DNA from 2 places in the Chromobacterium sp. LK11 genome. Region 1 is predicted to be linked to the other one. Evidence: predicted binding sites of a transcription regulator. Region 1 holds the regulator's gene; the other holds the start of a gene.
What was found. Region 1 encodes FNR, which switches genes on or off when oxygen is low (the NO sensors DNR and NnrR bind a similar motif). Its sites were predicted from a motif close to TTGATNNNNATCAA; they were not measured.

Region 1 (6,357 bases):
GCGGTCCCGGCGCGGTGTTCTGGATGTGGCTGACCGCGATGCTGGGCATGGCCAGCGCCTTCGCCGAATCGACGCTGGCGCAGCTGTTCAAGACCAATCACCATGACGACACCTTCCGCGGCGGTCCGGCCTATTACATCCAGAAGGGCCTGGGGCAACGCTGGCTGGGCGTGATCTTCGCCCTGTGCCTGATCCTGGCCTTCGGCCTGGTGTTCAACGCGGTGCAGGCCAACTCCATCGTGGCGGCCACCGAGGGTGCTTGGGGCTGGAACCGCTATATGGTGGGCATCGCCCTGGTGGCGATGACCGCGCCCATCATTTTCGGCGGCGTGCGCTCGGTGGCGCGGGTGGCCGAGTGGCTGGTGCCGGTGATGGCGGCCATCTATCTGCTGATGACCTTCTACGTGTTGGCGGCGCATGCGGCCGAGCTGCCGGGTCTGATCGTGCTGATCGTCAAGAGCGCCTTGGGCCTGGAGCAGGCGGCGGGCGGCTTCGCCGGCTACGCGGTGAGCCAGGCGATGATGCTGGGCATCAAGCGCGGCCTGTTCTCCAACGAGGCCGGCATGGGTTCCGCCCCCAACGCGGCGGCGACGGCGACTTCGCGCCACCCGGCGAGCCAGGGCGCGATCCAGATGTTCGGCGTCTTCATCGACACCATGGTGATCTGCACCGCCACCGCCGCTATCATTCTGTTGTCCGGCGTGTACGACCAGGGCTTAAGCGGCGTGGCGCTGACGCAGAAGGCGATCGAATCGCAGTTCGGCCCGATCGGCGCGTCCTTCCTGGCGGTGGCGATGTTCTTGTTCGCCTTTTCCACCATCATCGGCAATTACGCTTACGCCGAGGGCAACGTCGAATTCATCCGCAGCAACAAGGGAATCTTGCTGGCCTTCCGCCTGATCGTGCTGGCGATGGTGATGTTCGGCGCGGTGGCCAGCCTGCCGCTGGTGTGGGACATGGCCGACTTCGCCATGGGCCTGATGGCCTTGATCAATCTGGTGGCCATCGTGCTGCTGTCGCGTTACTTCTTCATCGTGCTGAAAGACTACGAGCGTCAGCTGAAGCGGGGCGAGTCCACGCCGGTGTTCAAGGTGGCGGATTACCCGGAACTGGCGGCCAAGGTGGAAAAAGACATCTGGTAAGCCCAGGTCCGACACCGACAACAAACAGCCCGCGTTCAGACGCGGGCTGTTTTGCTGCGGGGCGGGCTCAAATGGTCTTGGAGTAGCGCGCCTGGGTGCGGCGCTCGCGCAGGTGCTTATCGAAGATCATCGCGATATTGCGGATCAGGAAGCGTCCTCTCGGCTCCACCATGATGAAGTCGCCGTCGAAGGACAGCAGGCCCAGTTGCTGGAACTCGCGAATCTGCGGCAGCTCCTCGGCGAAATATTCGGCGAAGTTGATGCCGTGAATCTCCTCCAGCGCTTCCACCGACAGCGAGAAGCGGCACATCAGGCCCTGGATGATGCTGCGGCGCAGGATGTCGTCGTTGTCCAGCGTCAGCCCGCGCAGCACCGGCAGGTGGCCGCTGTCCAGCGCCGCGTAGTAGCCGTCCAGGTCCTTGGCGCTTTGGCTGTAACAGGGGCCGACCTTGCCGATGGAGGACACGCCCAGGCCTATCATGTCGCAGTCGGCATGGGTGGAGTAGCCCTGGAAGTTGCGTTGCAGCCGGCCTTGGCGCAAGGCGGCGGCCAGTTCGTCGTCAGGCTTGGCGAAGTGGTCCATGCCGATGAACACGTAGCCGGCGTCGGCCAGGCGCTGCACCGAGTCCTGCAGGATGTCCAGCTTGGTTTCCGGCGACGGCAGCTCCGCCTCGTTGATGCGGCGTTGCGGCATGAACACGGTGGGCAGATGGGCGTAGTTGTACAAGGCCAGCCGGTCCGGTCCGATGGCGATCACCTTGTCCAGCGTGCGGCGCACCGATTCGCGAGTCTGCAAGGGCAGGCCGTAGATCAGATCGACGCTGACGGACTTGAAGCCGGCGTCGCGCGCGGCCTGGATCACCTCCAGCGTTTCCTCCTCGGACTGCACCCGATTCACCGCCCGCTGCACCTCCGGTTCGAAATCCTGGATGCCGACGCTGATGCGGTTGAAGCCGAGTGCGGCCAGTTTGAAGATTGTCTCCGCGCTGACTTTGCGCGGGTCTATTTCTATGGAATACTCCCCCTCCTTCAAGAACTCGAAATGAGTCTTGAGCAAGGTCATCAATCGTTCCAGTTGCGCGTCGGACAGGAAAGTCGGCGTGCCGCCGCCGAAATGCAGCTGTACCACTTGCTCGCGGCGGCCCAGACAGGAGGCGACCATCCGGACTTCCTTTTCCAGGTAGTCCAGGTACAAATCGGCTTTGCCGCTGTCCTTGGTGATGATTTTGTTGCAACCGCAGTAGTAGCAGATAGTGTTGCAAAATGGTATATGAGCGTACAATGATAAAGGTTTCCGGTTGGCGCCGATGCTGCGCTGCCGTAGCCAGTGGATGTAGTCTCTTTCGGCAAAACCCGGCGTAAAGCGATCCGCTGTCGGGTATGACGTATATCTAGGACCTGTCCCGTCGAGGCGCTCGATCAGAGCGCGGTCGAATTCAAAATGGGCAGGAGAAAATGGGTGGGTGGTCTTCATGTCGTATTTGGATGGCAAAACCTCTGGTGGACTGGTAAATTTGCGGAAATCCTGCGAATTTCGCTTTGATAAGGGTCAAGCTTCGTCGCAAGCTTGTACTAAACATGCCATGTCCGATCAGAACCATATCTCTTTGCATAACCTGAAGGTCTCCTGCTCCAACTGCAGCCTGAAGGAACTCTGTCTGCCTGTGGGGCTCAACCGCGAGGAACTGACCCAGCTCGACGCGGTGATCCGCCAAAGCCGCCGTCTGAAGCGCGGCGAGTATCTGTTCCGCAGCGGCGAGGGCTTCCGCTCGCTGTTCGCGGTGCGCACCGGCTTCTTCAAGACCAGCGTCGCCAGCCAGGACGGCCGCGAGCAGGTCACCGGCTTCCACATGTCCGGCGAACTGATGGGCCTGGACGGCATTTCCGCCAATGTGCACGGTTGCGACGCCATCGCGCTGGAGGACAGCGAGGTGTGCGAACTGCCGTTCAGCCGCATGGAGAGCCTGGGCCGCGAAATTCCCACCCTGCAGCACCATTTTTACCGGTTGATGAGCCGCGAGATCGTTCGCGATCAGAATGTAATGTTGCTATTGGGCAACATGAAGGCGGAAGAACGGCTGGCCGCCTTCCTGCTGAATCTGTCGCAGCGTCTGTCCACTCGCGGCTTCGCCGCCAATGATTTCATCCTGCGCATGAGCCGCGAGGAAATCGGCAGCTTCCTGGGCCTGAAACTGGAAACCGTCAGCCGCACGCTGTCCAAGTTCCAGCAGCAAGGCTGGATCACCGTCGATCACAAGCACATCCAGCTGGTGATGGTGGACGAGTTGAAGGCGCTGATTTCCGGCTGCGCCCACGCCAACGGGCATTGAGCGCGCAGCGCCGTATTGCTAAAGGCAGGCCATGGGCCTGCCTTTTTTCATGGGCTCGGGCTGCCGGCGATTTGCTGCAATAGCCGCGACAAGGGCGCTTCCTGCGGCCAGCCGGGCGGCACGGCGAAGCCGCGCGCCACTTCATGCCAGCAGCCGTCGGCGCCGGCTTGCAGTTCGGCCAGCAATTGCGGCGCCGCCGCCTCTTCCAGCTGCGCGCGCAATGCCGCCGCGGTGTGGGTCTGTTCGAAGCCAAGCCGCGCCGGCGCCAGCCAGCTGAGCCGGGGCAGCCAGGCCCAGCGCGAGTCCGCGTTCAGCGCCGGCCAGTCGCCGCGCAGCGGCCAGTATTGCCCGTACAGCGGCCGGGCGCCGGGCGGCGCTTGCGGCGAGGTGTCCCGGGCGTGGAACAGCCAGCCGCTGAGCCGGGCGCCGACCGCGCAGCCGTCGAAGCCCGCCGGCAGCATCGCTTGCGCCGCCGGGTGGCGGGACAGGCGCAGCTGGGTCTGCAGCTTGCGGGCTTTCAGCGCCCAGGCGTCGCGCAGGCTGGGGCCGGTCAGGGTGTCGGCGCTGCGGCCCAGTTGCAGGTAGAACTTGCTGGCGGCTTCCAGGTGCAGCGGCTGGCCGTCCAGGCGCAGCAGGAAGTCGAACTCGCCGACGGTGCGGCCGTCCGCGTCGCGCACCGGCAGATTGCTGGCGACCAGTTCGATGTGCGGCGCCAGGCGGAACCAGAACGACAGCAGCCGCTCGGCGTAATGGCCCAGGCGGCGGGTGGGCTGGCGCGCCAGCCAGTGCTGCAGCTCGGCGGGATCGGCGTCCAGCGCTTGCAGCAGCGCCGGGCCGTCGGCGCCCAGCAGCCGTTGCGGCGCGATGTCGGCGCCGCTGCGCCAAGGGGAGGGCGCGGAGAGCAGAAAAGCCAGATCGCGCACCGCCGGGTGCGCGTAGGGCAGGGGGAACGGCGGCTTATTCGCCATCCCGCTCGGGCGCGTCGCGGCGGACTTCGCCGTCGGCGGCGCGCTGCACCTGTTTGAGGAAGCCGCGCAGAATGTCGATCTCCTCGCGCAGCAGGCCGGCGCGGTTGAACAGGGTGCGCATCCGGCGCATCATGCGCTCGCTGTTGCGGCGGCGGAAGTAGCCTATCTTGTCCATGGTCTGTTCCAGGTGGCCGCAGAAGCCCTCCACCTCGCCCAGCGCCGCCGCGTCGCTGTCGGCGCGCAGGTAGTCGATGTCCACGCCGGTGTGGCTGAACAGCTCGTAGGTCATCACCTGCACCGCCATCGCCAGGTTCAGCGAGAAGTAGTCCGGGTTGCCGGGGATGGTGACCAGGCGGTTGCACTGCTCGACTTCTTCGATGGACAGGCCGAAGGTCTCGTTGCCGAACACCAGGGCCACCTGTTCGCCGGCCTGGGCGCGCGCGACCAGTTCCGGCGTGGTCTGGCGCGGGGTGGACAAGGGGGTGGTCAGTTCGCGGCGGCGGCTGGTCAGCGCGCAGGCGATGGTGACGTCTTGCAGCGCCTCGGCCAGGCTGGACACCACGGTGGCCTGCTCCAGGAGATCCACCGCGCCGGAGGCCAGCGTATTGGCTTCGTCGCTGGGAAACACTTTGGGTTCAACCAGATACAAGCGGCTCAGGCCCATGGTCTTCATCGCCCTGGCGGCGGAGCCGATATTGCCCGGATGGTTGGGGCGAGCCAACACCACGCGAATGTTTTTCAGAAAATCAGGTACTTGGGGTTTATTCATCAGCAGTTTCACATTAAAATAGCCGGCTTATCGAAAAGCCCGCGCGCCGTTTTGCGCGCAAGGCCAGCGCTTGCCGGATGGGCAGGCATGCCGCCTTGCCCGATTGCGCCGGGTTTTTCTTGTTCCTTAACCCAGATTGTTACTAGCAGGCGTCGCGTCATGTGGCGGACGTCTGTCATGGTTGAAAGTGTAGAGGCCGTCAATGCATCCGATGCTCAATGTCGCGGTGAAAGCCGCTCGCCGCGCCGGCAGTGTCATCCAGCGCGCGTCGCTGAATCTCGACGCGGTGCGCGTAGAGCGCAAGAAACACAATGACTTCGTGACCGAAGTGGACCGCGCCGCGGAAGAGTCCATCATCGCTTCCATTCTGGAAGCTTATCCCAAGCACGCGATTCTAGCAGAAGAGTCCGGCGCGAAAGGCATCGGTTCGTCGGAATACGAGTGGATCATCGATCCCATCGACGGCACTACCAACTTCCTGCACGGCCACCCGCAGTACGCGATCTCCATCGCGCTGGCGCACAAGGGCCAGGTGCAGCAAGCCGTGGTCTTCGACCCCAACCGCAACGATCTGTTCACCGCCTCGCGCGGCGTCGGCGCCTTCCTCAACGATCGCCGCATCCGCGTGTCCAAGCGCTTCATGATGAATGAGTGCGTGATCGCCACCGGTTTCCCGGTGTCCGACCAAAGCTATATCGACCAATACCTGGGCATGCTCAAGGACGTGCTGGCCAAGACCGCCGGCGTGCGTCGCGAAGGCGCGGCCTCGCTGGACCTGTGCAATGTGGCCTGCGGCCGCGTGGAAGGCTTCTGGGAGCTGAACCTCAAGCCCTGGGACATCGCCGCGGGCAGCCTGATCGTGCAGGAAGCGGGCGGCATCGTCACCGATCTGTCCGGCGAGCAGGGCTGGCTGGAGTCCGGCGACATCGTCGCCGCCAATCCGAAAGTGCTGGCGCAGCTGTTGCACACGCTGGCGCCGCATATTGGCAAATAAGCGCCGCCAGAGGGTTTTAGCGGTTAAGCGCATCACGGCGTCCCTGGGGACGCCGTTTTGGTTTGGAGCGTGATATGAAGCAGTTTTTGGGTTCGGTCGCCCTGGTGGTGGCGGATTACGACGAGGCCATCGCCTGGTATGTGGACAAGCTGGG
Region 2 (6,357 bases), on a different contig from region 1:
TACAGATAACATGATGAAGTCGTTTTATTGGCATTAAATTGCGCAAAAATGTAGCTGTAGAAAGATTGTTTCAAGAAATATCGCTTCATTTGAAAAAATGCTAATTTTCGTTTTGCTTTGCTTTCGTGTTGCTTTGCTTTTCATGTCTGAATGGATTCGAGCGGCCTGGTGTCGCAAAATCGCCGTCCCTGCACTTTGTTCGAGCTAGTTTCATCATTTTTGAACACTTCATTGGCATATCCTGCGCCGAGGGCAGGTCATGGCCCCTTGGCGTGCATGGTCTTGGCTTGTAGTCGTGTTGTGATTTGTAACTTCATGAATAACAAGGAATATATTGGTTTTTTGGCGGGGTTGTCTGTCTTGGGGAGGGCAGAGCGCAAGCCGAAGGGCGGCCTGCGCCGCGCCAGGGAGGCCGCTATATCAGCATGGGGCTCGGCGCTGCTGCAAGTATCAAAATATGAAATTTGAGACCAAATTTGTTTTCGAAAACGAACAAAAATATTTCAAAACGAACATAATTTGGTTGTTTTCAAACATGACTACGGCTTTCAAACGTTTGTTTTCTTATTATCTATATGATTTTCAAGGTGTTTTTTCATGTTTGTTATCGCGCCTTTTCTGCGTCTGGCGGCGCCTGGGCGGAAAGAGCGAGGGTGTGGCGGGATCTCGGCTAGTCAAAACGCATGCGACTGGCGCGCGGCTTGCAAGCTGTGAATCCGCCCGCGCAACGGAAAGACCTAGGTTTGATAGTTATCAAACAAGAATGAAGCATTCCGAACATAAAATTTTCGTGAACCAACAATCCGTGCACCCGTTCGCGTGGGAACCAACCACCTCGGCGGCCAACAAACGCATTGCAGGAACTAGGCCTAAGCCGGCGTTTTCGCCGCCAAGCCTTAGAGACGGCAGAGTCAGTTGATAGGCTTCCTAATAAGGTTGACCCGCGCGCCAGCGGCTCTGCGCAAGCTCGCGAAATGAAAAACATGAACCACGCCTCCACACTCGCCTACGTCGCGGCCGAAGCCGCCTCCAAACAGACCGTGTTGCGACAACACCCCGGGCGCTACCTATTAAGCGCCGGCATGGCCGGCGCGCTGATCGCCGTGGTGCTCAGCGTCAGCCTCAAGCTGGGCCAGGTCTTCTTCGCCGTCGGCTCCCCCGGCTACTACATCGCCGTGGCCGGCTTCTTCGGCGTGGCCCTGGTCAGCATCATCGTCTGCAAGCTGGAGCTGTTCACCAGCAATGTGATGTACTTCAGCGTGGGCGTGCTCAGCGGCGACTGCCGCGTCTGCAACCTGCTGCGCAGCTGGGCCATGGTCTATCTGGGCAATTTGCTGGGGGTGCTGCTGTTTACCGCGGTGTTCGCCGGCGCCGGCGGCATGGGCAGCCTGCCGGCCGACCACCTGTTGTTCAACGTGGCCGCGCACAAAGTGCACGCCGGCGGCTGGGAAATCTTCTGGAAGGGCGCGCTGTGCAACTGGGTGATCTGTCTGGCGGTATGGGTGCCGCTGCGCATGGCCGGCGACGCCGCCAAGATGCTGATGATCCTGCTGCTGGTCTTCGTGTTCTTCTTCTCCGGCTTTGAACACAGCATCGCCAATATGGCCTTCTTCTCGCTGGCCCTGCTGCACGGCATGCAAGGCCTGGACGCCGCCGCCATCCTGCACAATATGATTCCGGCCACCCTGGGCAATATCGCCGGCGGCGCGCTGGGCGTGGGTCTGGTGGTCTACCTGCTGGAGCGTCACACCCTGCCGGCGCGGCGCGAAGCCGCAAAACCGGCCGCGACGGCGCTCGGAACCAGTGTTTGATGTTCGTTTTCGAATGTAATGCGCCGGCTACAATGCCGGCGTATTGGTGTGGTTTTGCATGGCATTGAAAATAAAGCGCTTTTTATGGGTTTTCGCCGGCGTTGTGGCCGTGGCAGCCACCGCGTTTTAGTCTGCGGCAGTTGATCTTTATCAAACGATTTTTTTCGAAACCGAATGTACAATATGTTCAGTACACAACATTTACTGATAGTTACTAGGAGGCACACATGGATGCTCTGAATCGTGACGCGACTCAAGCCAACCCCTGGCGCGATTTCACCGGTGGTGAATGGCAAAGCAAGGTGGATGTCCGCAACTTCATCCAGCTGAACTACAAGCCGTTTGAAGGCGACGCCAGCTTCCTGGCGCCCGCCACCGCGCGCACTCAAAAGCTGTGGGACACCCTGAGCGAGTTGCTGAAAGAAGAACGCGCCCGTGGCGTGCTGGACGTAGCCGCGGACCGCGGCAGCTCCATCACCGCGCATGACGCCGGCTACATCGACCAAGCCAGCGAAGTCATCGTCGGCCTGCAAACCGACGCTCCGCTCAAACGCGCCATCATGCCCAACGGCGGCCTGCGCATGGTTGAGAACGGCCTGGAAGCTTTCGGCTTCAAGCTGGACCCGGTTATCAAGGATGTGTGGACCCACTACCGCAAGAGCCACAATCAGGGCGTGTTCGACACCTACACCCCGGACATCATGGCCGCGCGCAAATCCGGCGTGATCACTGGTCTGCCGGACGCCTACGGCCGCGGTCGCATCATCGGCGACTACCGCCGCGTGGCCCTGTACGGCACCGACTTCCTGCGCGCCGAACGCCAAAAAGTATTCCATGAGCTGGACGACGCCGTTTTCAACGAAGACGTGCTGCGCCTGCGCGAAGAACTGTCCGAACAATTCCGCGCGCTGGACGAACTGAAGCAGATGGCCGCCAAGTACGGCTTCGACATCAGCCGCCCGGCCGTCAACGCCCGCGAAGCGGTGCAGTGGACCTACTTTGCCTACCTGGCCGCCGTGAAAGAACAAAACGGCGCCGCCATGTCCTTCGGCCGCGTCGCCACCTTCCTGGACGTCTACATCGAGCGCGATCTGGCCTCCGGCGCGCTGACTGAAGACCAAGCCCAGGAAATGATCGACGACCTGGTGATCAAGCTGCGTATCGTGCGCTTCCTGCGAACCCCGGAATACGACCAACTGTTCTCCGGCGACCCGACCTGGGTCACCGAATCCATCGGCGGCATGGGCGAAGACGGCCGTACCCTGGTGAGCAAGAGCAGCTTCCGCTTCCTCAATACCCTGTACAACCTGGGCCCGGCGCCGGAACCCAACCTGACCGTGCTGTGGTCCACCCAGCTGCCGCGCGGCTTCAAGGACTTCTGCGCCAAAGTGTCCATCGACACCAGCTCCATCCAGTACGAAAACGACGACCTGATGCGTCCGCACTGGGGCGACGACTACGGCATCGCCTGCTGCGTGTCCGCGATGCGCATCGGCAAGCAAATGCAGTTCTTCGGCGCCCGCGCCAACCTGGCCAAAGCCATGCTTTACGCCATCAACGGCGGCGTGGATGAAAAATCCGGCTTGCAAGTAGCCAAGGGCTTCGAGCCGATCAAGAGCGACGTGCTGACCTACGAAGAACTGATGCCCAAGTTCGACCTGCTGATGGACTGGCTGGCCGCAACTTACGTCAAGGCGCTGAACTGCATTCACTACATGCACGACAAATACGCCTACGAACGCATCGAAATGGCGCTGCACGACCGCGACATCCTGCGCACCATGGCTTGCGGCATCGCCGGTCTGTCCGTGGCCGCCGACTCCCTGTCCGCCATCAAATACGCCAAAGTGCACATCATCCGCAATGAAGCGGGCCTGGCGGTGGACTACAAGATCGAAGGCGACTACCCGGCTTACGGCAACAACGACGACCGCGCCGACAGCATCGCGGTATGGCTGACCGAAACCTTCATGGAGAAGATCAAGGCCCAGCCGCACTTCTACCGCAACGCGATGCCGACTCAATCCGTGCTCACCATCACTTCCAACGTGGTGTACGGCAAGAAAACCGGCAACACCCCGTGCGGCCGCCGCGCCGGCGAACCGTTCGCTCCGGGCGCCAACCCGATGAACGGCCGCGACGTGAAAGGCTTTGTCGCCGCGGGCGCATCGGTAGCCAAGCTGCCGTATGAAGCCGCGCTGGACGGCATCAGCTGGACCGCCTCCGCCACCCCGGATGCACTGGGCCATAGCGAAGAAGAACGCGTTGCCAACCTGGCCAACTGCCTGGACGGCTTCTCCGACGCCGGCGGTTTCCACGTCAACGTCAACGTGTTCAAGCGCGAAACCCTGATGGACGCGATGGAACACCCGGAGCTGTACCCGCAGCTGACCATCCGCGTGTCCGGCTATGCGGTGAACTTCGTCAAGCTGACGCGCGAGCAACAGCTGGACGTGATCAACCGCACCTTCCACGGCAGCATGTAAGCGCAACGCCGCTGGCCACCGCGACGGCCAGCCGGCACAGCGCCAAGCCTCCCCTAGGGGAGGCTTTTTTTATGCTCGCGGCGGGATCGCCAAAATTGTCTACCATGACATATGTATGTTTTGGGCATGCGGCCATGGCTTATTCTTGTGCCTGGCAATGGCTTGTCTTTGAACGATATGAGCCAGAAAAGGGAAGGGGAATGGGCAAAAACACCATCTGCCTGTGGTACGACGGCGACGCCGAAGACGCCGCGCGCTTCTACGCCGCGACCTTCCCGGACAGCCGCGTTGGCGCGCTGCTGCGCGCGCCCGGCGATTACCCGGCCGGCAAAGAGGGCGATGTGCTCACCGTGGCGTTCACCGTGCTGGGCATTCCCTGTCTGGGCATCAATGGCGGCCCAGCCTTCAAACATAGCGAAGCCTTCTCCTTCCAAGTGGCCACCGAAGACCAGGCCGAAACCGACCGCCTGTGGCAAGCCATCATCGGCAACGGCGGCCAGGCCAGTGCCTGCGGCTGGTGCAAGGATAAATGGGGCCTAAGCTGGCAAATCACCCCGCGCGTGTTGACCGAAGCGCTGGCTGATCCAGACCGCGCCGCCGCCAAGCGGGTGTTCGACGCGATGATGGGGATGGTGAAGATTGATATTGCAGGGATTGAGAAGGCGTGGAGGGGGTAGTTGTTATTTTTCAGGTGGCTGTTGACGGCCAAAAGCGGCTGATCTCGGGTAGCAACACGCCATCCGCTTCCCCGTGAGCCCAATGCTTTTCTTGTTTCAATTGCGTAGAACGTGTTTACGCTCTTGCGAGCAAGAGCGAGACAAGGCGAAAACGGCTGAGAAAGCGGAATGTGCATAAGGTACATGAGCATTTCGAAGCCGTTTTCAACGCCGTATCGCCGCAGCGCAGCAGGTTGTAAACAGGTTCTTAGAAGCGTCAGGCACCTGCTGCAGGGAATTTAGAGGGCCAGATTGCAGTTGCATGCCTTTCACCGGTCGTTCTTCGAGCAGGACTCACTTCGAATATCCGGCTTGGTCAGTTGAAGCTGGTTATGAAAACCAAGAATAAGCAAGGAGCATGTTATGGCTATCACCCTCGTTTTGGCTTGCAAACAAAGAGACTTCAACGCACGGCATGATGGTTCCTGCGAAGGTATTTCCTTTTATTTCTGCATGCGCGCGCTCGACTTGGGTCCGGTGCCAGGACTTGCCGACATGTTGGAACAGCGGAATATTGGTCGCAAGGTTGAGCGCATCATGGCTCTGCAGGACCAGATCTGTGATGGCCTCATGATATCCGGCGCCTATGAAACCGGCATTGACGGCCAGCCGGTCAGCGACCCCAGAGGGGGCAACCTTCCCGGTATTCGCAACCAGGGCAAGGCCATCCAGGCGTTTCATAACCTGTACTCACAGGAGGCGCAGACCCTGGGCTGCAAGTCGATTGGAACCTTGTCTTCCTTCTTCGAGGGAGGCTTCGTCCAGTTGCTGACGCACACCATCGAGCTGTTGGTGGGCAGTGGGCGAGGCGCGGCACTGATCGCCATGCAAAGCGCTACGCCCCACTCTGTGGCGCTTGCCTATGACGGTAGCGATCTCTATTTCTTCGATCCCAATTCTGGCGTCCACACATTGACGAACCTCGTCACGGCCGCTACGGAACTGGAGAACCACCTGATGATCCACTATGCCGTCCCCTCCTGCGTTCACGCCAATATGTTCAAGTTGAATCACTGAAACGAGCTTCCCAGTGAACGGTTGGGGACAGCTCCATTTGATGGGCAAACGAGCTGCTCCTGGCTGTGTGCTGTCCTCCACGAGGGACAGCTAGGGGGCGTAAGAGGCCGCAAGCTAAGCAATTATTATTTCAGAAAGCGTCACGCCCCAAACCAAGCCCCGGCCAAAGCCGGGGTTCGTTCTTCCTTACTTCTTCTCTATCCGCCGCGCCGCGCGGCTTTCCAGGGTTTTGCGTTTGAGCAGCGCCCGCTGCTGGCGATGCCGTTCGTCAACGTCCTCAAACACGTCCACCTTGCGCGCGGTCTGCGTGAGCATGGCTTCCAGAGT

Region 2: pflB (formate C-acetyltransferase) is a predicted target of FNR. The motif match lies at 1,952-1,965, and genes of this name have one in related genera.

The regions. Positions count from the first base shown of each region.
Region 1 covers NZ_LDUR01000011.1:82,692-89,048, forward strand. Annotated here, with positions in the region: gene VK98_RS07450 (sodium:alanine symporter family protein) at 1-1,142, shown strand, start outside; gene hemN (oxygen-independent coproporphyrinogen III oxidase) at 1,210-2,616, opposite strand; gene fnr (fumarate/nitrate reduction transcriptional regulator Fnr) at 2,726-3,472, shown strand; gene VK98_RS07465 (DUF1853 family protein) at 3,520-4,440, opposite strand; gene VK98_RS07470 (RNA methyltransferase) at 4,430-5,209, opposite strand; gene VK98_RS07475 (inositol monophosphatase family protein) at 5,412-6,203, shown strand; gene VK98_RS07480 (VOC family protein) at 6,278-6,357, shown strand, end outside.
Region 2 covers NZ_LDUR01000043.1:20,603-26,959, forward strand. Annotated here, with positions in the region: gene VK98_RS23925 (hypothetical protein) at 316-468, shown strand; gene VK98_RS24065 (hypothetical protein) at 458-919, shown strand; gene VK98_RS20760 (formate/nitrite transporter family protein) at 984-1,811, shown strand; gene pflB (formate C-acetyltransferase) at 2,039-4,297, shown strand; gene VK98_RS20770 (VOC family protein) at 4,498-4,974, shown strand; gene VK98_RS20775 (hypothetical protein) at 5,377-6,030, shown strand; gene VK98_RS24390 (hypothetical protein) at 6,217-6,345, opposite strand.